Regions from separate parts of the Arthrobacter sp. MYb224 genome, predicted to be linked through region 2. Evidence: riboswitches for the same ligand, from Rfam matches in the RefSeq annotation. Region 2 holds a riboswitch; each other region holds the start of a gene.
What was found. Region 2 has a riboswitch for S-adenosylmethionine ahead of CQ017_RS12750 (flavin reductase family protein). Riboswitches for the same ligand answer to the same signal wherever they lie in the genome.

Region 1 (6,557 bases), on a different contig from region 2:
CAGGAGCAGCCCCGGCTAGGCAGCGCACTGGCGCAAAAGGTCGTCGACACCATCGCGCCGACGATTAACCGCCATGTCAATATCATGAATTCCCACGGGGTGATCATTGCTTCCACCGATGCGGCCCGCATCGGAACGCATCACGAGGGCAGCGCCGAGGCGATCCGCCGCAACCAGATCATCCGCGTCAGCCAGGCCGATGGCAGCGCCGGAACCCAGCCCGGGGTCAACGTTCCGCTCACACTGGATAATCAGCTGTGCGGGGTCGTCGGCGTCACCGGAGCCCCGCATGAGGTCGAGCCGCTAGCCGATCTGATTGCACTGACCGTGCAGTTGCTCTTCACCCAGGAACGCGAGCACTCGCGCAGTACCCGCCGTGAAACAGAAGCCCGGGACATTATCTCCGCGTTGCTGGCCGGATGGGCCGAGCCAGAAGCCATTGACCGGAGCCTGGCAGCGCACGGCCTGCGCGGACCAACGCAACTGGAGGCATGGATCCCGCGCAGCGCGCAGGATCCATTGCTGGATGTGCCGGCCGTTGAGGGCCGGCGCACTTCCTGGATCAACCTCTCCGGTGCGTTCTGGCGGATCCGGCTGGCGAACGAACCGGCCTTCGAGGAAGACCAAGGCGCAACGGAGCGCTATCTTGCCTCCGCCCCGGCAGAAGGCGCCGGACACCTGCTGGCCGAAGCCGAAGCCCTCCGTGCCCTCGTGGCGCTCCCGGCGCTGATACCCCAGCGACGAAACCGGGAGATCTGGAGCCCGGAAATCGCCACCGCTATCGCGCGCACACCGGCGCAGAGCTTGAGCCATATTGCCAGGCCCGCCCGGGACCTGAGCGAAGAGCAAGCGAAGACGTTGCTGGTCGTCACAGCCGCAGCATCGATGACTCAGGCCGCAACCGAACTGCACATACACCGCAATACCCTGGTGCAGCGTCTGGAGCGCATAGCCCTGATCGCCGGGGTGGACATCCGCCACACCGGTCAGGCGGTGCGGCTGCAGCATGCCATCTACGCAGCGGTAGCCCTAGACCAGAAACACATATTCTAGGAATTTCCGGCATAAGAATATGGGCGTGCGCCCATAGGCGATTGAGTCCGCAGTCCCTAGTATTGGCAAGATGCTCGAAGTTGAGCGCCCGCTGAACCGGTCCTCCCGGCCGAAACAGCCTTCGCAGGAAAAGCCTGAGCAGCTTGACCTGGCGGAATAGCGGGCGGCAGCAACGGGCCGGAACTCGCACCCAGAACGACCGCCTGCGCCATTGCAGGTTCGGGCTGGGGGCCACAGATATTGGCAAAGGAGCCAACTCGCCGTGTATGAACTCCTCGTTCTGCTGATCCTCGTGGTGGCCATTGTGCTGGTCACCGCACGCTGGAAAATCAGCCCCTTCCTCGCCCTCATCGGCGCGGCCATCCTCGCGGCCTTCGCCTACAAGATCCCCATCGCCGAGGTCGCCTCCACGGTGACCACCGCCTTTGGCAGCACCATGGGCAATATTGGCCTCGTAATCCTCTTCGGCACGATGATCGGCATCATCCTGGAGCGTTCCGGGGCCGCGATCTCCATGGCCGATGCGCTGATCAAGCTGCTGGGCACCAGATTCCCCAACCTGACGCTGTCGCTCATCGGCTACATCGTTTCCATACCGGTCTTCTGCGACTCGGGCTACGTGGTGCTCAACTCCCTGCGCAAGGCCATCACCCTGCGCACCGGTGTTTCCACGCTGGCCACCTCCATTGCCTTGATGACCGGCCTGTATGCCACCCACACCATGGTCCCGCCGACCCCAGGACCGCTGGCAGCCGCCGAGTCCATCGGCATCGCCGACAACCTCGGATTGATCATCGCCATCGGCCTGCCGGTGGCAGTGGTCTCGGCCATGGCCGGGCTGTTCTATGCCAGCCGCTTCAACAAGTCCACGTGGACTCCGCTGCCATCCGAGGATGAGAACGACATCTCCGAACTAGATTACGAGCAGCTGCGTGCAAGCTTCGGCAAGCTGCCAAGCCCTGGCTTGGCCTTCCTGCCGATCCTCGTTCCGCTGGTCTTGATCTGCGCGGCATCGATCGCCAAGCTTCCATCGCATCCCTTCGGCGAAGGCGCCGCACTGGAAGCACTGTCCTTCATCGGCACCCCGGTGATCGCGCTGATCTTCGGTTTGCTCGCCGCGACCTTGCTGCTGAACGGCAATAAGAAGCTTGCCGACTTCAACGAGCAGATGCACGAAGCCGTGCGCACCGCGGCGCCCATCCTGCTCATTACCGGTGCCGGCGCAGCCTTTGGTGCTGTGCTGGCAGCCTCGGAGCTGACCACGATCCTCTCCGATTCGCTCAGCGGCTTGGGTCTCGGACTGGCTGTGCCATTCCTGATCGCCGCGGCATTGAAGTCGGCGCAGGGCTCATCCACCGTATCGATGGTGACCACCTCGGCGCTGGTCGCCCCGATGCTCGGATCCCTCGGTCTGGACTCCGAACTGGGCATGGTGCTCAGTGTCCTGGCAGTTGGCGCCGGCGCGATGGTCGTCTCGCATGCCAACGATTCCTACTTCTGGGTGGTCTCCCAGCTCAGCCGCATCCCGGTGATCACGGCCTACAAGACCTTGAGCGTGGCCACCGCCATCCAGGGCACCGCCGCATTTGCTACCGTCTGGATCCTCGGGGCATTCCTGCTCTAGTAAATCCAAGAAGCCTGCATCAACCAATAACCGCGCCATCAGAGGATGGCGCGGTTATTGGTTTAACTGGCGGGATGGCCGCAATAGGCAAGGCAAGGCTGCAACTTCGAGCACAGCCCAGCTTTCCCCATTGGCTTGCTGGGCAAGGATTACGGGCATGGGAACAACGACCGGCAATCCGGCCATCCGGGATGCCTGATCGCTGGATCCATGATCCACCCCCGCATTCGCTGACGCTTATCGCTGTCGGCTAATTGAGAAACCGAGATCCCCCTGACAGGTGCCCGGTCGATTGATGCTGGATCCGGATATCAAGCTCTCCGATCGCCGATGACGTAACCTCCAGAAGTATGACGGCGTCCCAGCGCCTTCGGGGCGGTCCAAGTCCGCCGGAAATCTCGCTTTGTGACGACTTCTGACCGACTATTCCGTCGGATGACGTGCTCCTTCCATCCGCTCATGCCGCGGTGTTTCACTCGAAGTACCAACCATCCAGAGCGGCTGAGAGACCTGGCTCGACGACGCCGCAGCAAGCCTGCATTCGGCAGCTAGTGCTAACGCCAGGTTCGATGGATCAGCAGAAAGCAACTTTCTGCTTCCTTCGGAGCAAGACTCTAAGGGAGAACGAAAATGACCGTACTGAGCACGCAACTGCCCCGCGTTCCCTACACCGGGAGCGCAGACGAGGCCGAGCTCGCCCACTGGCGCGAGATCGCCGAGCAGGTCGCGGCCACCCTGGCCGCGGACGCGCTGGAGCGCGACCGCAAAAACGAGCAGCCCTTCGCCGAGGTGCAGCTGCTGCGCGAGGCCGGGCTGCTGAACCTGCTGGTTCCGGCCGAATTCGGGGGAGCCGGAGCGCACTGGGCCACCGCTTTTGAAACCATCCGCATCCTGGCCGCGGCCGACGGGTCCATCTCCCAGCTGCTGGCCTACCACTACATCAACCAGTCCGGCATCGCCTTCTACGCTCCGGCCGAAGCCCAGGCCGAGTGGTGGCAGCGGACCGTGGCCGGAGGCTGGCTCTGGGGCGATTCGGTGAATCCGGTGGACCCGCAGCTGACGCTCACCGCGGAGGACGATGGCTTCCGGCTGAACGGTTTCAAGCGTTTCTCCACCGGCTCCGGAGTCGGCGAGGTGATCGTCGTCAACGCCGAGGTCTCCGGAGGCCCGCGACACGGCGAAGTGTTGGCCTTCGTCCTCCCGCGCAACCGGGAAGGGCTGGAAATCGTCGATGACTGGGACTACCTGGGCCAGCGCTTGAGCGCCTCGAACTCGCTGAAGTACCACAACGTGCGCATCGAGGCCGCCGATCTGCTCGGGGCGGTGACCGACGAGCCGGTCTCCACCCTGCTCACCCCCGGGATCCAGCTGGCCTTCGCGAACTTCTACCTGGGCATCGCCGAGGGCGCGTTGGCCCGCGGCAAGCAAATCCTGCTGGGCCGCAAGAACGCCTGGTTCCTCTCGGCGGCGGAGACCTACTCCCAGGACGTCGTCTTCCAGCGCACCGTGGGCGAGCTGAAGGCGCGCACCGCCGCGGTGGCCGCCCTGGCCGAGAAGCTCGGCCGCAAATTCGATGCGCTGCTGGCCAAGGCGGGGAATGTCACCCAGCCTGAACGCGCGGCGCTGGCGGTGGAAATCGCCGAGGCCAAGGTGGTCTCCACCGAGATCGGCGTGGAGGTCGCCAACCGCATCTTCGAGGTCACCGGTTCCTCCTCTACGCAGAATGATGTGGGCCTGGATCTGTTCTGGCGCAATGTGCGCACCCACTCGCTGCACGACCCGGTGGACTACAAGAAAATCGAGGTCGGCGCGTACTTCCTGCGCGGGGAAACCCAGCCGCTCTCGCTCTACACCTAAACCTCAACCGCACCCACGGATTGGACCGAACTGATGACCGTACTTGCCACCGCCAACCGCCTGGCTGAATTGAAAACCCGCTTCGCCCCGCACTTTGAAAAGATCGCCGCCGGCGCCGCCGAACGCGACCGCAGCGGAGAACTGCCGCACCAGCAGGTGGCCGAGCTGGCCGCCGCCGGCTTCGGCGCATTGCGTGTCCCGGTCTCCCACGGCGGGGCAGGGGCCACCTTGGCCGAGCTCTTCGAATTGCTCGTGGAGCTGGCCGCCGCGGACTCCAGCATCGCCCAGGCCTTGCGCGCCCACTTCGCCTTCGTCGAAGACCGCCTGGTAGCCGCCCCGGGGCCGGGGCGCGACAAGTGGCTGGCCCGCTTTGCCGCCGGGGAGCTGGTGGGGAATTCCTGGACCGAGATCGGCACCGTGAAGGTGGGCGAGGTGATCACCAAGGTCACCCCGGATGGCGAGGGAGGGTTCCTGGTCAACGGCACCAAGTACTATTCCACCGGCTCGATCTTCGCCGACTGGCTGGATACCTACGCCGAGCGCACCGATACCGGCAAGCGCGTGATCGCCGCGGTCAACCGGCACCAGCCCGGCGTGGTGCTGGCCGATGACTGGGACGGCTTCGGACAGCGCACCACCGGCACCGGAACCTCCACCTTCACCGACGCGGTCGTCGCCGAGGAGGACCTGATCGACTTCGACACCCGCTTCAAGTACCAGACCGCCTTCTACCAGCAGGTGCTGCTGGTGGTGCTGGCCGGGTCCGCCAAGGCCGCCGAACGCGACTTCGCCGCCGAGCAGAAGGCCCGCAAGCGCACCTTCAGCCACGGCGCCGCCAACGTGGCCGCCGAAGATCCGCAGCTGCTGCAGGTCATCGGCGAGGTGTCGGCGGCTGCGTTCGCGGCGGCCGGAACCGTGGAACGCGTGTCGCAGTCCCTGCAGGGAGCCTATGAAACCGCGCTGGCGCTGCACGAGGGCGAGGCGACGGCGGAGGAAGACGAGGCGGCCAATGATGCGGCCGAGCTGGCCAGTGCGCAGGCCCAGGTGGTGCTCACCCCGCTGGTGCTCAACGCGATCACCCACGCCTTCGACGCGCTGGCCGCTTCGGCCACCAGCGTTTCGAAGAACCTGGATCGGCACTGGCGCAATGCCCGCACCGCCGGCAACCACAACCCGTGGGTGTTCAAGGCCCGGCTGATCGGCGACCTGGCGGTCAACGGCACCGAGCTGCCGCGGGTTTGGGCCATCGGCGCCTCGAAGTAGCATCCACAGAGCGGGCAGGCCCAGCCCTCATCTTGAGCGCCGGGCCTGCAGCGTGTAGCGCAACAATCACCGAGCAGCTCGCCGGTACCCCCTGGATGCACCTCGCCCACAACAACTCGCTGCAGATAAAGCACTGGTAACTCGCGGTCCGCGGTGTCCTTCCGATAGTAGGCGGCGCTCGGACTCGGCGATTGCATGATTCCGTAGCGCATGTTCCCTGCAGAATCCGTGGCATATGGTGCCAGAAATGAATGCGCGAGGTAGAGGACATCTCCAGCGGCAATCCGATGCTCGCCGCAGTCGAAAACTCCGCGGGTCTCCCAGCTGACCTCGATGCTTGAAAGCTCTTGTTCGAGCTTGTAGCGCTGGCGCTCGTCTGCCACGACCGCGATGATCGGTTCGATGAAGTCCAGCTCGGGATAGGGGCTGGGCTGCTCCCCTCCCGAAGAGGATCCTCAGCGTATTTCTGAAAGTTCTGCATCGCGGCAACTTATATCCTCTTCAATAAGCGGGCATGCCTGAAGATAACGGGCATCTCGATTGTAGGTGTCCGCTCCAAGGCGCCTCCGACCAGGTTGTTCCGAACGGCTGTGCGCAGCATGCTTCATGGAATCCGCTTCGGTGGGTTTTAGGCCGCTGGCTAGACTGAGTGGGTGATCAACTACACCCTGCGTCAAATACAGTATTTTGTCGCCGTCGCCGAAACCGGGTCCATCTCCGCGGCCGCCGGCGCCTGCCATATTTCGCAGGCCGCCATGTC
Region 2 (6,557 bases):
TCGCGCACGCCGCGCAAGCACAGGTGCGTGCCACCCGCGGCGGTGACCGCCCAAGGGGTGCACCAGCCGTTGCAGTGGAACATCGGCAGGGTCCACAGGTAACGGGTCTTTGCGGTGAAGCCTTGGTGATGGGCCTCGCTCAGCGAGTTCAGGTAGCTGCCGCGGTGCGAGTACAGCACGCCCTTGGGTTTGCCGGTGGTGCCCGAGGTGTAGTTCAACGTGATCGGGGCGCGCTCATCTGCCACCTCGTAGCTCAGGCGTTCCTCGCCGGCCGCGTCCAGCAGCTCGCAGAGCACCGCGTCCACGGCGACGGTCGGGCGCGTACCGGCGTATTGGTCATCGGTGATCTCGATCAACGCTTCCAAGCTCGGAATCTCGGAACGCAGGGTCGAAGTATTTGCCAACAATTCGGTATCGGCGAACAGCAGCTTCGACTCGGAATGATCCATAATATAGCGCAGCTCGGGCGCCGACAGGCGGGTGTTCAGTGCGATCAGCACGCCCCCGGCCAGCGGAACCGCGTAGTGGGCCATGAGCATCTCGGGAGTATTCGGCGCAAGTACCGCGACGCGGTCCCCGGGCGCGATCCGCGCCTTGACGACCTGGGCGAAGCGTTGCACGCGCCGCTCGAATTCGGCGTAGCTGTACCTGCGGGTCCCGTGGATCACCGCGGTCTTCGACGGGTATACCTCGGCCGAACGCTGCAGGAATCGCAGGGGTGTGAGTTCCGAGTGGTTAGCCTGAGTCATGACCATGTGTGCGATATCCTTCGATTCGTATCCGTGGTTTCCTTCAGCCTGCGCCTGTGAGCTGAAGCACTTGCGACCTTCATGGTGGCATGGACCTCGGGTTCAATCCAAGAACCGCAGTATCAATTCGTTCAGTGGCCGAAATTCAGCGCCGGGTGGCAGTTCGGTCGATGAGCGTCTCCGGGGAGATGCCGAGAATCCTGTCGTCACCCTCTTGCGGGGTGCCGCGACCGTCGGTGTTATTCGTCAGCACCCAGAGCTCGCCGGTCTCGCTGACCTTCACGTCCCGCAGGCGCCCATGGTCACCTACGAGGAACTCGGTGGAATCGTGAGGCGTGCTCAGCTCCACGGTTCGCAGGCGCTCCCCGCGCAGGTTGGCGATGTAGAGGACCCCGTCGTAAATGGTGATGCCGCTGGGGCTCGCGGACTGCGTGCTCCATTGCTGGATCGGGTCGCGGTATTCGGGATCTTCCGCAATGCCTTCGTGCACCGGCCAGCCGTAGTTGGCTCCGGGCTCAATAATGTTCAATTCATCCCAGCGGTTCTGCCCAAACTCGCTGGCATACATGGTTCCGTCGGGAGCCCAAGCGATACCTTGTGGATTGCGATGGCCGAAACTGAATACCGGCGAACCGGGGAAGGGGTTGTCGCCGGGGACCTCGCCCTGAATGGTCAGCCGCAGGATCTTTCCGCCTAGACTTTCCAGATCTTGAGCCGAGGATTCATTTCCAGCGTCTCCCACGGTCGCGTAGAGCATCGAATCCGGTCCGATGGCTAGACGCCCCCCGTTGTGAATTCCTGCCGATGGCAATTCGGACAGGATCGTCCGCGGATGACTCAGCGCGAGCGCACCGCTGTCGCCGGAAAGTTCGAATCGCTGGATGCGGTTGCCGTCTTCTGCGGTGGAGTAGGCGAAAAGGTAGGGCTGTTGAAAGGCCAGCCCAAGCAGTCCGCCTTCGCCACCATGAACTACGTCGTCCAAGCGGATGATTTGCCGGGCATTGCCCGCTGAATCTATTTCCACGATCCGCCCCGAATCGCGTTCTGAAACGATCAGCGTATTTTCGGCGAAGACCATGGACCAGGGGGCGGCTAGCTCGGCTGCGATCCTTCGCGGTTCGGGCGACTTGGTATCGACTGCCCTGCTGCTTGACGTGGCGCCGGGGGAACGCGGTGCTTCGGCGGCGCATCCGGTGAGCATCGCGGCGCAGGCGAGAATTCCAAGGAAAACCGTGATCTTCGGATTACCAGCTATTCGAGGCCGCATGGTTTCAGGCTAGCAAGATCCGTTCGCTATGCAAGAGGCTGGGCGCTTCGTATCGCACCGAAGGGGAGCGGTATCAGCGGGCCGCGCAGCCGCATCCGAACCCTCCTGTGATTGAATAAATTTCCGATGGACCCTCGAATACTTGTGGCTCATCGAATTTTGGGTTGAATATTTCGATTTGCGAAGCAATTTGTTTGACGCGCGGGAGCTTAGGCCAATATCGTTTTAATCAGAATCATGAGCGTCAGCTAAAGGCCCTGGCTAGCTGGCCGGCAACCCTCTATACGGTAGCGGGGTGCTCCAGGTGAAGATTCGGTGTCGCGCAACACCGCACGATACAAGTACCGCACATCGAGGCGTTAAACCTTCGACGGCGGGTAAGAGCAAGTCAAAGCTGCTTTAGCCTGCCGCCGACCGTCGCCGTACCGGTGGGCATGAAGCAAAGGAAGTCAAGGCATGTCTTTGAATCAAGAACTTGACGCACTGACGCTGCGCAAGGTTTTCGCCCAGCACCCATCGGGAATTGCCACTCTGTGCGCCGAAGTCAACGGGGAAAAGACGGGAATCGTCGCCTCCTCATTCACCGTAGGGGTTTCCTTGGAACCGGCGTTGGTGATGTTTGCCGTGCAGAAAACCTCGAACACTTGGCCGAAGCTGCGGGACGCAAATCGAATCGGCGTTTCGGTGCTCAGCGAGCGCAATGAAGGGGTCTGCAGGCAGATCGCTTCCAAGAGCGGAGATCGATTCCGCGGTGTGGACACCCACACCAGCGACGACGGCTCGTTGTTCATCCATGACTCAACGCTGTGGCTCGACACGACGATCTACAGTGAGGTTGAGGCCGGAGACCATTGGGTCATCCTGTTGCAGGTCCATGGCCATAAGGTCGCCGAGCATTCACCGTCGATTTTCCATGATTCACGATTTCACTCGTTACCAGTCCCGGAACTCGTCTAAATAGTTGTCTTCGCTTCGCGCCACCTGTCATTTTCGCTGACAAGTGGCGCGCAGTCGTTTAACTGGCCCGGCAAGCTTGGACCGCGCGGGCGCGTTAAGTTCATATGACCGCAGAGGGGTGCTCTGCATCGAATTGTGGATTACTCGCCTCGAAGTTACGTTTCAGTAGCTTTTTGGAGCGGTGACTACCGCGTTCTTCACGAAGATTCTTTCCACAAAACTATCCACACCTCTGTGGATGGTACGTTGATAAGTCGATGAAGCAGGTTGAAAACACCGGAATCCCGCGAGTTATGCTGTGGATAACGTCATTTGCGAAGGTTGACTCTACAAAGAAATTAACTTTCTATCCACAGGTGTGCAAACAACAAACTCCAAGTCAGATAGTCATTAGCACAACTTAAGTGGGGTAATCCACAAGCTTCTCCCCAAGTCGCACACAGGGTCATCCACAGCTAGAGGGGGATTATCCACAGATCTTGTGGATAACAGAGTTTGCGGCTATGGATAAGAGACCTACTGTTGGCTTTGGGACTGATATATCCACAGGTACCGCCGACACGATAACGTCGGTTGGCGGTGACATGCTTGAGTGTTGCCATCATGGCACAAGGGTATTTCCCAGAGGGTCAATAGGGGATGGAAGTGTCAGTTATGAGCGCGGAGCCGGTCTACGAGAGTCAGGGTTCGGAAGCGGGTCGCACCCCGCCGCAGGATATTCCTGCCGAAATGTCGGTTCTTGGCGGCATGATGCTGTCGAAGGATGCGATCGCCGACGTGGTCGAGGCGCTGCGCGGAACAGATTTCTATCGCCCGGCCCATGAATCCATTTTTGACGCAATCATCGATCTCTACGGACGAGGCGAACCAGCCGATGCCGTGACGGTCTCCGATCTGCTCACCAAGCGCAGCGAGATCGCCCGCGTGGGTGGCGCCGCCTATCTGCACAACCTCATCCAGCAGGTGCCCACCGCCGCGAACGCCGGCTACTACGCCGAAATCGTGCGCGAACGCGCCGTATTGCGCCGACTGGTCGATGCCGGGACCCGGATCGTCCAGATGGGCTATTCGCCCGATGGTGAGGTTGACGCGATCGTCAACGAGGCGCAGGCCGAGGTGTACAAGGTCGCCGAGAACCGCAACAGCGAAGACTACGTGCGCCTGAGCGACATCATCGAGGGAACCGTCGATGAGATCGAGAATGCGGCGAACGCCGGCGACGGAATTACCGGCGTGCCAACCGGGTTCTACGAATTCGACGAACTGACCCAGGGGTTGAAGGGTGGTCAGATGATCATCATCGCCGCCCGCCCCGCAGTGGGTAAGTCGACCTTCGCCCTGGACTTCGCCCGTTCCGCGGCAATTAAGAACAATATGGCCACCGTCTTCTTCTCGCTGGAAATGGGCCGCAACGAAATTGCGATGCGCCTGCTCTCGGCAGAAGCATCCATCCAGCTGCAGGATCTGCGCAAGGGTTCGGTGGAAGACGCACAATGGACGAAGATTGCGACCACGATGGGTCGCTTGAACGAAGCTCCGCTGTTCATCGACGATTCGCCGAATATGTCCATGATGGAAATCCGCGCCAAGTGCCGACGGCTGAAGCAGCGCAACGAGCTGCGCATGATCATCCTCGACTACCTGCAGCTGATGAGCTCGGGCAAGCGCGTGGAATCGCGCCAGCAGGAAGTGTCCGAGTTCTCGCGTAACCTCAAGCTGCTGGCCAAGGAACTCGATGTTCCGCTGGTTGCCCTCTCGCAGCTGAACCGTGGTTCCGAGCAGCGCACCGACAAGAAACCAATGATCTCGGACCTTCGTGAATCGGGATCGATCGAGCAGGACGCCGATATGGTAATCCTGCTGCACCGTGACGATGTCTACGACAAGGAAAACCGTCCGGGTGAAGCCGACGTGATCATCGCAAAGCACCGTGCCGGCCCCACCAAGACCATCACCGTGGCGTTCCAGGGCCACTATTCGCGCTTCAGCAACATGCAGAACGACGGCTAGCCTGCCGAGGCAGGCCTACGGCACAGGGCAGGGTCCAGAAATCCGCAAGATTTCTTGGCCCTGCCCCTTGGTTCAGCTGCGTTCTCCGTGCATGGCTTCGTGCCGATGATAGTGCTGAAAGCGCCGTCCATTCGCGCCGCGCGTGGGGCTGGCTGCCTAGAAAAGGCCAAGGACACCGCTGGAGAGTATCCCGGTAGCTCCCACCATCAGCGCTAGGCAGAGCGCGGTGATCTTGACCAGTCGGCGACGCGTATCTTCGTTAAGCATGGGTTCAGCTTACAAAGCCATGCGGTGCATCCACTAACCATCGGTGCCGAATCGGCGTCCGAGAAGTTCAATGAAAGAATGGCCGCATGCCATCACCACGTGACTCTGCGGTAGATTCCGCAACGGTTGAGTCGATCTATGCCGCCAAATATTTGGCGACCACCCTGGGCATGTTCGTCCTGGTCTTCTTGGTGGGTTTCGAAGCGTTGGCGGTTTCCACGATCATGCCGCTGGTCAGTGAGCTGCTCGATGGACAGAAGTACTTCGCGCTGGCCTTTGCCGCACCGATTGCCAGCGCGATGCTTGGCATGGTTGCTGCGGGAGAGGTTTCGGACCGAAGAGGCCCGAAGATTCCGCTGTACGCTTCCGTGGCTATTTTTGCCGGCGGCCTGCTTATCTGCGGCACCGCGGCGGATATGCAGGTGCTGATCCTCGGAAGAATTTTGCAAGGCATCGGTGGCGGCGCCGTGACCGTGGCAATCTTTGTGCTGATCGCTCGGGCATATCCGGCAAAATTGCACAGCAAAATTTTCGCACTTTTCGCCGCCGCCGGGGTGATCCCGGCGTTGCTCGGACCGTGGATTGCGGGCCTGATCGCCACATACCTCGGTTGGCGTTGGGTATTCCTTGGGGTGCTGATCTTCATCGCCTTCGCGATCGTGGCGGTCATCCCGACCCTGCATCGCATGGATTCTGCACGCGATGCAACCCTCGGTCCGGTCTCCATCAAGCGGCTACTGCTCGCGGGGTTCACCGGGGCTTCGGTGATCGCCATGAACCTGCTTGGGCTCATGGACAATGGGTGGCCCTCCGTCGTCGCCCTGCTGTCAGCGTTGGCGCTCGCCCTGTTGGCGATCCGGCCGCTGCTGCCCGTAGGGACCTTCAGCGCCCGGCGTGGAATGCCAGCCACGGTGCTGACCCGATCGCTGGTGGCTGGAGCATTTTTCGGCACAGAGGTCTACCTGCCGTATTTGCTGCGCGAAGACTATTTTCTGCCTCCGGACCGCGCGGGTCTGGTGCTCACCGCCTCCGCATTGTCCTGGGCCCTGGGCTCGTGGCTGCAGGGGAAAGCCGGTGAACGTTTAAGCAATTCCGCATGCATCGGAATCGGCGCCCTGGCCGGGGCGTTCGCCATCTCCACCGCGCTTTATGCCGCGTTGTTCCACCCGTCGGTGGCCATCATCGTGGTTGGTTGGGCGATAGGCGGATTTGGAATGGGAATGATCTTCCCACGCCAAAACGTGAATATGCTGGCCCTCTCCGGCAAGCAGGAACAAGGGTTCAACTCCTCGGCGATGACCATGGCG
Region 3 (6,557 bases), on a different contig from region 2:
GTGAAAATCCTCGATGACTGGGATGGTTTCGGCCAACAGCTCACCGGTACCGGCAGCACCGAATTCCACGAAGTTCCGGTGGACACCTTCATGCCGGAGGATCCCACGGATCCGGAAGCCGCGATCTTCCAACTCGTGCTCATGGCGGTACAGGCCGGAATCGGACGGGCGGCACTGAACGACCTGCGCTCCTCCGTGCAGGCGCGTACCCGCAGTTTCAGCACCGGCACCGGAGTTCCGGTGCACCGCGAACCGCAGGTCTTGCAGCTCGTCGGGGAGGTTTCCGCCGAAATCTTCGCCGCGGAGTCCGTGGTCATGGGCGCGGTGCTGGAGGTCGAAGCGGCCATGGCCGACGCGAACCTGAACGCCGAGGAGCGCTTTGCCGTGTGCGAACTGGCGGCAAACCGTGCTCAGACGATCGTGCAGCCGCTGGTCATCGGAGCGACCAGCAAGCTCTTCGACGCGCTGGGTGCATCTTCCACTCGCAATAGCTGCAATATGGACCGCCACTGGCGCAACGCCCGAACCATCGCGACGCACAATCCGGCGATCTACAAGGCGCGCATCGTGGGGGACTACGAGATCAACGGCGTGCAGCCCCAACGGCTGTCCGTCACCGGCACGGTAACCGGAGCAAACCGGTTCGCCGGCAGCTAGGCAACACTCCTCGAACACAGATTTTTAGACTTACAAGATTTTTCTTCTATGGATAGGGGCACACCAATGAGCGAGAACAAGCGCGAAATCCTTTTTAACGCCTTCGATATGAACTGCGTGGTGCACCAGTCGCCGGGCCTCTGGCGCCACCCGGATGACAAGGCGTCGACCTACAACACCCTGGGCTACTGGACCCACCTGGCCAAGGTGCTGGAAAAGGGCAAATTCGACGGGCTGTTCCTCGCCGACGTGCTGGGCACCTACGACGTCTACAAGGGCACCAACGAGACTCCGCTGCGCAGCGGAGCCCAGGCGCCGGTTAATGACCCGATGATGCTCGTCTCCGCGATGGCCGCGGTCACCGAGAACCTCGGCTTCGGCGTCACCGCCGGCACCGCCTATGAGCACCCTTATGCCTTCGCGCGCCGCCTGGCCACCCTGGACCACCTGACCAATGGCCGTGTCGGCTGGAATGTGGTCACCGGCTACCTGCCGTCGGCGGCCCGAAATATGGGCCAGGAAGACCAGATGGAGCACGACGAGCGCTACAACCACGCCGATGAGTACCTCGAAGTGGTCTACAAGCTGCTCGAAGGTTCGTGGGAAGAGGACGCGGTGCAGAACAACAAGGAATCCGGCGTCTACACCGACCATTCCAAAGTGCACCCGATCAATCACGAGGGCAAGTACTTCAAGGTTCCAGGCATCGCGATTACCGAGCCTTCCACCCAGCGTACCCCGGTGATTTACCAGGCCGGCGCGTCCAAGCGCGGCACCGAATTCGCCGCGTCGAACGCCGAAGCGATCTTCGTGAATTGCCCTACCCGTGACCTGCTCAAAGAAGCGGTCGCCAAGATCCGCGACGCTGCCGAGGCCGCAGGCCGTGGCCGCCACGACATCAAGATCTTCGCCATGCAGACCATCATCACCGCCGAAACTTCGGAACTTGCCCAGGCAAAGTTCGAGGACTACAGCTCCTACGTGGATATCGACGGCGCGCTGGCATTGCTTTCGGGTTGGACCGGCATCGACATGTCCGCTTACGGACCAGATGACGTGATTGGCGACGACGTGAAGTCCAACGCCATCCAGTCCTCGGTGGAAACCTTCAAGAAGGCCAGCGGTGATACCGGAAAGCCATGGACCATCCGGCAGCTGGCCGAATGGATCGGCGTGGGCGGATTCGGTCCGGTCTCCGTCGGTTCGGGTGCCGAGGTCGCCGAGAAGCTCATCGACTGGGTGGACTACACCGACGTGGATGGCTTCAACCTCGCCTATGCTGTCACTCCAGGTACCTTCGAGGACGTCGTCGAGTACGTGGTTCCCGAGCTTCAGGCACGCGGGGTCTACAAGACCGAATACACCGAGGGCTCGCTGCGCCACAAGTTGTTCGGCGCCGGCGACCGCGTGAAGGACACCCACCGCGCGGCCCAGTACAAGATCTCCAACCGATTGGCCACCAAGGCCTAAATCCTTGAAGATCAAGCGCTAGCAAAGCCAGCGAGTCCCCGCGAAATGTTGAATTCCGCGGGGACTCGCTGGCTTTAACGGCTATTTGGCCGGGTTCACCACCATGGCCGAACCGCCTCCGCGGCGGTTTGGTTCAGCCGCCGCGATCAAGGTCCCGTCTGCGGCGATTTCCACCGCCTCAACCGCACCGATCTCAGCCTGCGGGGTGAAGGAATCACCGGCGGCGGTGAGCTTGTGCCCGAAAGCCTCAAGCGCCGGCCCATAGGCCTCGATGAATTCGGGCTCCGCCGTCACCGCCGCGGTATTGCGCTGCGAGGCGCGCGGGGCCGCGATGGCTTCGCTCAGATCCATGCCCAGGTCAATGCGGTTCACCAGGGTCTGCAGCACCGTGGTGATGATGGTGGAGCCGCCGGGGGAGCCGATGGCGAGCATCGGTTCGCCATCGCGCAGCACGATCGTGGGCGCCATCGAGGAGCGCGGACGCTTGCCCGGCTCGATCCGGTTCGGGTCGGCGGGATCGTACACCGTGGAGAAATCGGTCAGCTCGTTGTTCAGCAGGAAGCCGCGCTCGGGCACCACGATGCCCGAGCCGCCGGTCTGCTCGATGGTCAGGGTGTAGGAGACGACGTTGCCCCAGCGGTCCACCACCGACAGGTGGGTGGTGGAGATGTTCTCGGTATCCTGCTCAACCACCGGCTCGCTGGTTGCCGCCGGGCACACTGCGTCATAGTCCTCGATGTCGCCCGGCGCCACCGGCTTCTCCGCGGCCTGTTCGGGGTTTACCGCGCACGCCCGGTCGACGCCGAAGAGCTTGTCGGTCAGCGTATCGGTGGGAACATCCACAAAGGCCGGGTCGCCGACAAATTTGCCACGGTCGGCGTAGGCCAGGGCTGTCGCCTCGAAGTAGTGATGAAGCGCGGTGGGCCGCTCCATGCCGGCGAGGTCGAACTCGCCGAGAACATTCAGCGATTCACCGATGGTGGTTCCTCCGCTGGAGGATGGAGCCATGCCGTAAACATCGAGGCCGCGGTAGCTGACCTGGGTTGGCTGCTGCTCCACGACCTCGTAGTCCGCGAGATCGGCGGTGCTCACATAGCCAGCCGGAACCGGGAGTTCGGTGTCCGCGGACGTGGGCGGAGCCTGCACCGTCTGGGATATTTCTTCGGCCATTTCGCCCTGGTAGAACGCCGAGGGGCCCTGCTTCGCCAGCAACCGGTAGGTCTGGGCAAGATCCGGGTTCTTGAAGATGCTGCCAACGTGCGGCGCATCGCCATCGGGCAGGAATAGCTCGCTGGTGGAGCCGAAGGTCGCGAAGCGTTCCTTGTTATCCAGGGTCTGTTCGCGGAATGTTTCATCGACAACGAAGCCGCGTGAAGCTACCTGGGTGGCTGGGTGCAGAACTTTCTTCAGGCTTTGGGAACCCCAATTGTCCAGCGCGCGCTGCCAGGTGGCCAGGGTGCCGGGCACGCCGACCGCCACGCCGCTGGTCACCAGTTCGGGAGTGAAGTTGTAGGGCTCGCCGGTTTCCGGATCGATGAAGGCATCTTGGGGCATTGCTGCCGGTGCGGTCTCCCGGCCGTCGATGGTGCTGATTTTTCCGGTTTTCGCGTCGTAGTACATGAAGTAGCCGCCGCCGCCGATGCCCGCGCTATAAGGCTCGGTCACGCCCAGCGCGGCCGCCGTTGCGACCGCCGCATCAACCGCGTTGCCGCCTTTGCGCAGGATCTCGATTCCGGCGGCGGTCGCTTCCGGGTCTACGGAGGAGACTGCGCCGCCGCTGCCTTTGGCCGTAGGCGTTTTGTCGGTCGCCCTGGGATCGGCGCTGGCCGGAAGGGCGGTGAAAGTTCCCAGTCCCAGCGCCAGTGCCGCGGCGCTGGCGATAGCTCTCGTACTTGCTCGTGACATACTTTGATCTCCTGAAAAGGTGGGGATGAAGCAAGCGCCAATTTACGGGAGAAGCACCTGAGACTTAGGCTGTGACACGCGTCACCGCGCATGCTTGTCGCTCATTACGCTCAGGTGAAGACTTCACTAGCGTCGGATTCACCGCCGTCGCCTCAAGGGCTTCGGAGGGCATGCCGCCACCGCGGCAGCCAGCGATCCGGCCACCGAATACAGCAGCTTCGGTGGCCGGACTGCGTTTAGGCTAGGAGAATGAGCAATGAACCTACCTCCGAGCTGCCCCCGGTAGATCTCGCCGCCGCCGCGCAAATGTGGGCTGACTACCGAAACAGCTGTGCCACCGATCCGGGCGACTACGTGGTGGAATACTTCGGAGACAGCGCTGAGCTCGCCGAGGCACTGCTGCATCAGGTAACCCACGGGCAGAAACGTGCCACCTCAAGCCTTGAAAACGAGTACCTTGCCGAGAACGAACCGCTTCCGCGGGTCGGTTCGCACTGGATCGCCTGCGACGGCTCCGGGACACCGAAAATTATCCTGCGTACCAGCGAGGTGACGCTGAAATCATTCGACCAGGTGGATGCAGATTTTGCCTTTGCCGAGGGCGAGGATGACCGTAGTCTGGCCAGCTGGCGCCGGGAACACGAAAAGTTCTGGAAACGGACGCAGCAGGCAGATTTCGCCAAGCAGTGGGAACCGGCAATGACCGGCGTGCCCGGTGAGCGGATCGTGTGCGAACGCTTCGAAGTGGTCTGGCCGCGCAGCTAGCTTCCAGGCACCTAATTCATCTCCACCTTTCGGTTCTGGAAGCTTGCTTTGCGTTCAGGCCCAGGGGCGTCCTCGCACCCGCCGAGTTCTCCTGAGTCAAGATGCGAATTCAGCGTCGTCACGTGGCGACATATGACGGGTGAGTCGCGCATTTATGGCCGGTTTTCCGCCGATCTGCGCACCGAGGTCGACTTCATGACGCGTATATAACGTCATGGTTGTTCACGAAGCGGGCACGGGCACAGACTGAAACTGTTCGATTCACCTATCGAATGGTAACCATCCAGAGCGACCGAGAGACCTGGCTCAACGACGTCGCAGCAACCACCCTCACGGGGCCGGTGCTACAGCCAGGACCGATGGAGCAGTCTGAAACACCGGCTTTGTTCCCGAGATTCAGAGCCTGGCGAAAGCCAGCGGCATCCTGAATCCGTGGATCGTCGCTGTTTGAGACTCTGCGCGGTGCCAGCACCAAGGAGAACAAATGCAAACGACGTTATCTGGACGATCACATGATTGAGATTCGCCAGCTGCATAAGCACTACGAAACGGCCCAGGGCCGTGTGGAGGTCCTCAAGGGGATCGACCTGGACGTTCAATCGGGGACAATCACCGCGGTGGTTGGGCCCTCAGGCGCCGGGAAGTCCACCTTGTCCCATTGCATCTCGCTGTTGGAAAAGCCCAGCAGCGGTCAGATCCTGGTAGAAGGCAAGGACTTGTCGGTGCTCTCTGGCAAAGAACTATGCGCCGAACGTCGTGCCATCGGCACGATCTTCCAGAACTCGGCCCTTTTGCGCCGCATGACGGTAGCCGAAAACGTTGCGTTGCCGCTGCGAAACCTGGGAGTAGTCCACCACGAGATGGAAAACCGGGTCGCTGAACTCCTGAATCGCGTAGGTCTGGCGGATTGGGCAAATTCGTACCCCGGAGAACTTTCCGGTGGCCAACGCCAACGCGTGGGCATTGCCCGAGCGCTGGCGCTGCGTCCGCGTCTGCTGCTCTCCGATGAAGCAACCTCGGGGCTCGACCCGGAATCCACCACGCAGGTGCTGGAACTGCTTGATTCCCTGCGCACCGACTTGGGCTTGGCGATTATCTTGATCACCCACGAGATGGATGTGGTGCGCCATATCGCCGACCGCGTCGCGCAACTCGATGGCGGTCGAATCGCCGAGTACGGCGAACTTCGAGGCCTGGTAGCGGATCCGGGATCGGTGACCGGTTCAAAGCTTCTGCCATTGCGCCCCGATCTGGTGCCCGCCGGCTACGACTTCACGCTGACCGTGGCCTACCAGGCGGCAAATGTGGACCCAGCCTGGATATCCCGGCTGGGAACCGAACATGGCGCGCGGGTCGCGCTGCTCGGTGGCTCCGTGGAAGCACACCACGAGGGAACGCTGGGCCGCGTTGAAATCGGTCTCGCGGGCATTGCCGCAGAACGAGCTATTGCCGTCTTGGCTGGATGGGGATTGCGCGCCACGCCACGATCCCAGCAGCTCCTCGCGAGTGTGGCCGACCGCGCGGAACGCATCGAGGTGGCGGTATGAGAATCCCAACCGAAAGCGCAGCGGTCGGTACCGACACCCCATGGAACGAACTGCCCGCCCTGATGCTTCCTGCCTATGGACAGACCTGGGCAATGGTCGGCATCGTGATGGTCTTGGTGATCATTTTTGGCGGCATCATGGGTTTGGCGCTGTTCAACACCGACCGGCAGGGTCTCTTTCCGCACGACAAGAGCCATGCGGCACTGAGCTGGT

Region 1: linked by a shared signal. The riboswitch ahead of CQ017_RS03325 (acyl-CoA dehydrogenase family protein) and the one ahead of CQ017_RS12750 (flavin reductase family protein) in region 2 are both predicted to bind S-adenosylmethionine.
Region 3: linked by a shared signal. The riboswitch ahead of CQ017_RS09675 (methionine ABC transporter ATP-binding protein) and the one ahead of CQ017_RS12750 (flavin reductase family protein) in region 2 are both predicted to bind S-adenosylmethionine.

Annotation. Positions count from the first base shown of each region.
Region 1 covers NZ_PCPU01000002.1:3,002-9,558, forward strand. The annotation lists gene CQ017_RS03315 (sugar diacid recognition domain-containing protein) at 1-1,053, shown strand, start outside; gene CQ017_RS03320 (GntP family permease) at 1,316-2,677, shown strand; SAM riboswitch class I at 3,163-3,253, shown strand; gene CQ017_RS03325 (acyl-CoA dehydrogenase family protein) at 3,308-4,534, shown strand; gene CQ017_RS03330 (acyl-CoA dehydrogenase family protein) at 4,568-5,797, shown strand; gene CQ017_RS03335 (LysR substrate-binding domain-containing protein) at 6,451-6,557, shown strand, end outside.
Region 2 covers NZ_PCPU01000006.1:129,997-136,553, reverse strand. The annotation lists gene CQ017_RS12760 (AMP-binding protein) at 1-755, opposite strand, end outside; gene CQ017_RS12755 (sorbosone dehydrogenase family protein) at 895-2,016, opposite strand; SAM riboswitch class IV at 2,250-2,366, shown strand; gene CQ017_RS12750 (flavin reductase family protein) at 2,473-2,973, shown strand; gene dnaB (replicative DNA helicase) at 3,628-4,983, shown strand; gene CQ017_RS12740 (MFS transporter) at 5,337-6,557, shown strand, end outside.
Region 3 covers NZ_PCPU01000004.1:246,525-253,081, reverse strand. The annotation lists gene CQ017_RS09695 (acyl-CoA dehydrogenase) at 1-657, shown strand, start outside; gene CQ017_RS09690 (LLM class flavin-dependent oxidoreductase) at 724-2,127, shown strand; gene ggt (gamma-glutamyltransferase) at 2,209-4,032, opposite strand; gene CQ017_RS09680 (ASCH domain-containing protein) at 4,282-4,797, shown strand; SAM riboswitch class I at 5,074-5,163, shown strand; gene CQ017_RS09675 (methionine ABC transporter ATP-binding protein) at 5,310-6,344, shown strand; gene CQ017_RS09670 (methionine ABC transporter permease) at 6,341-6,557, shown strand, end outside.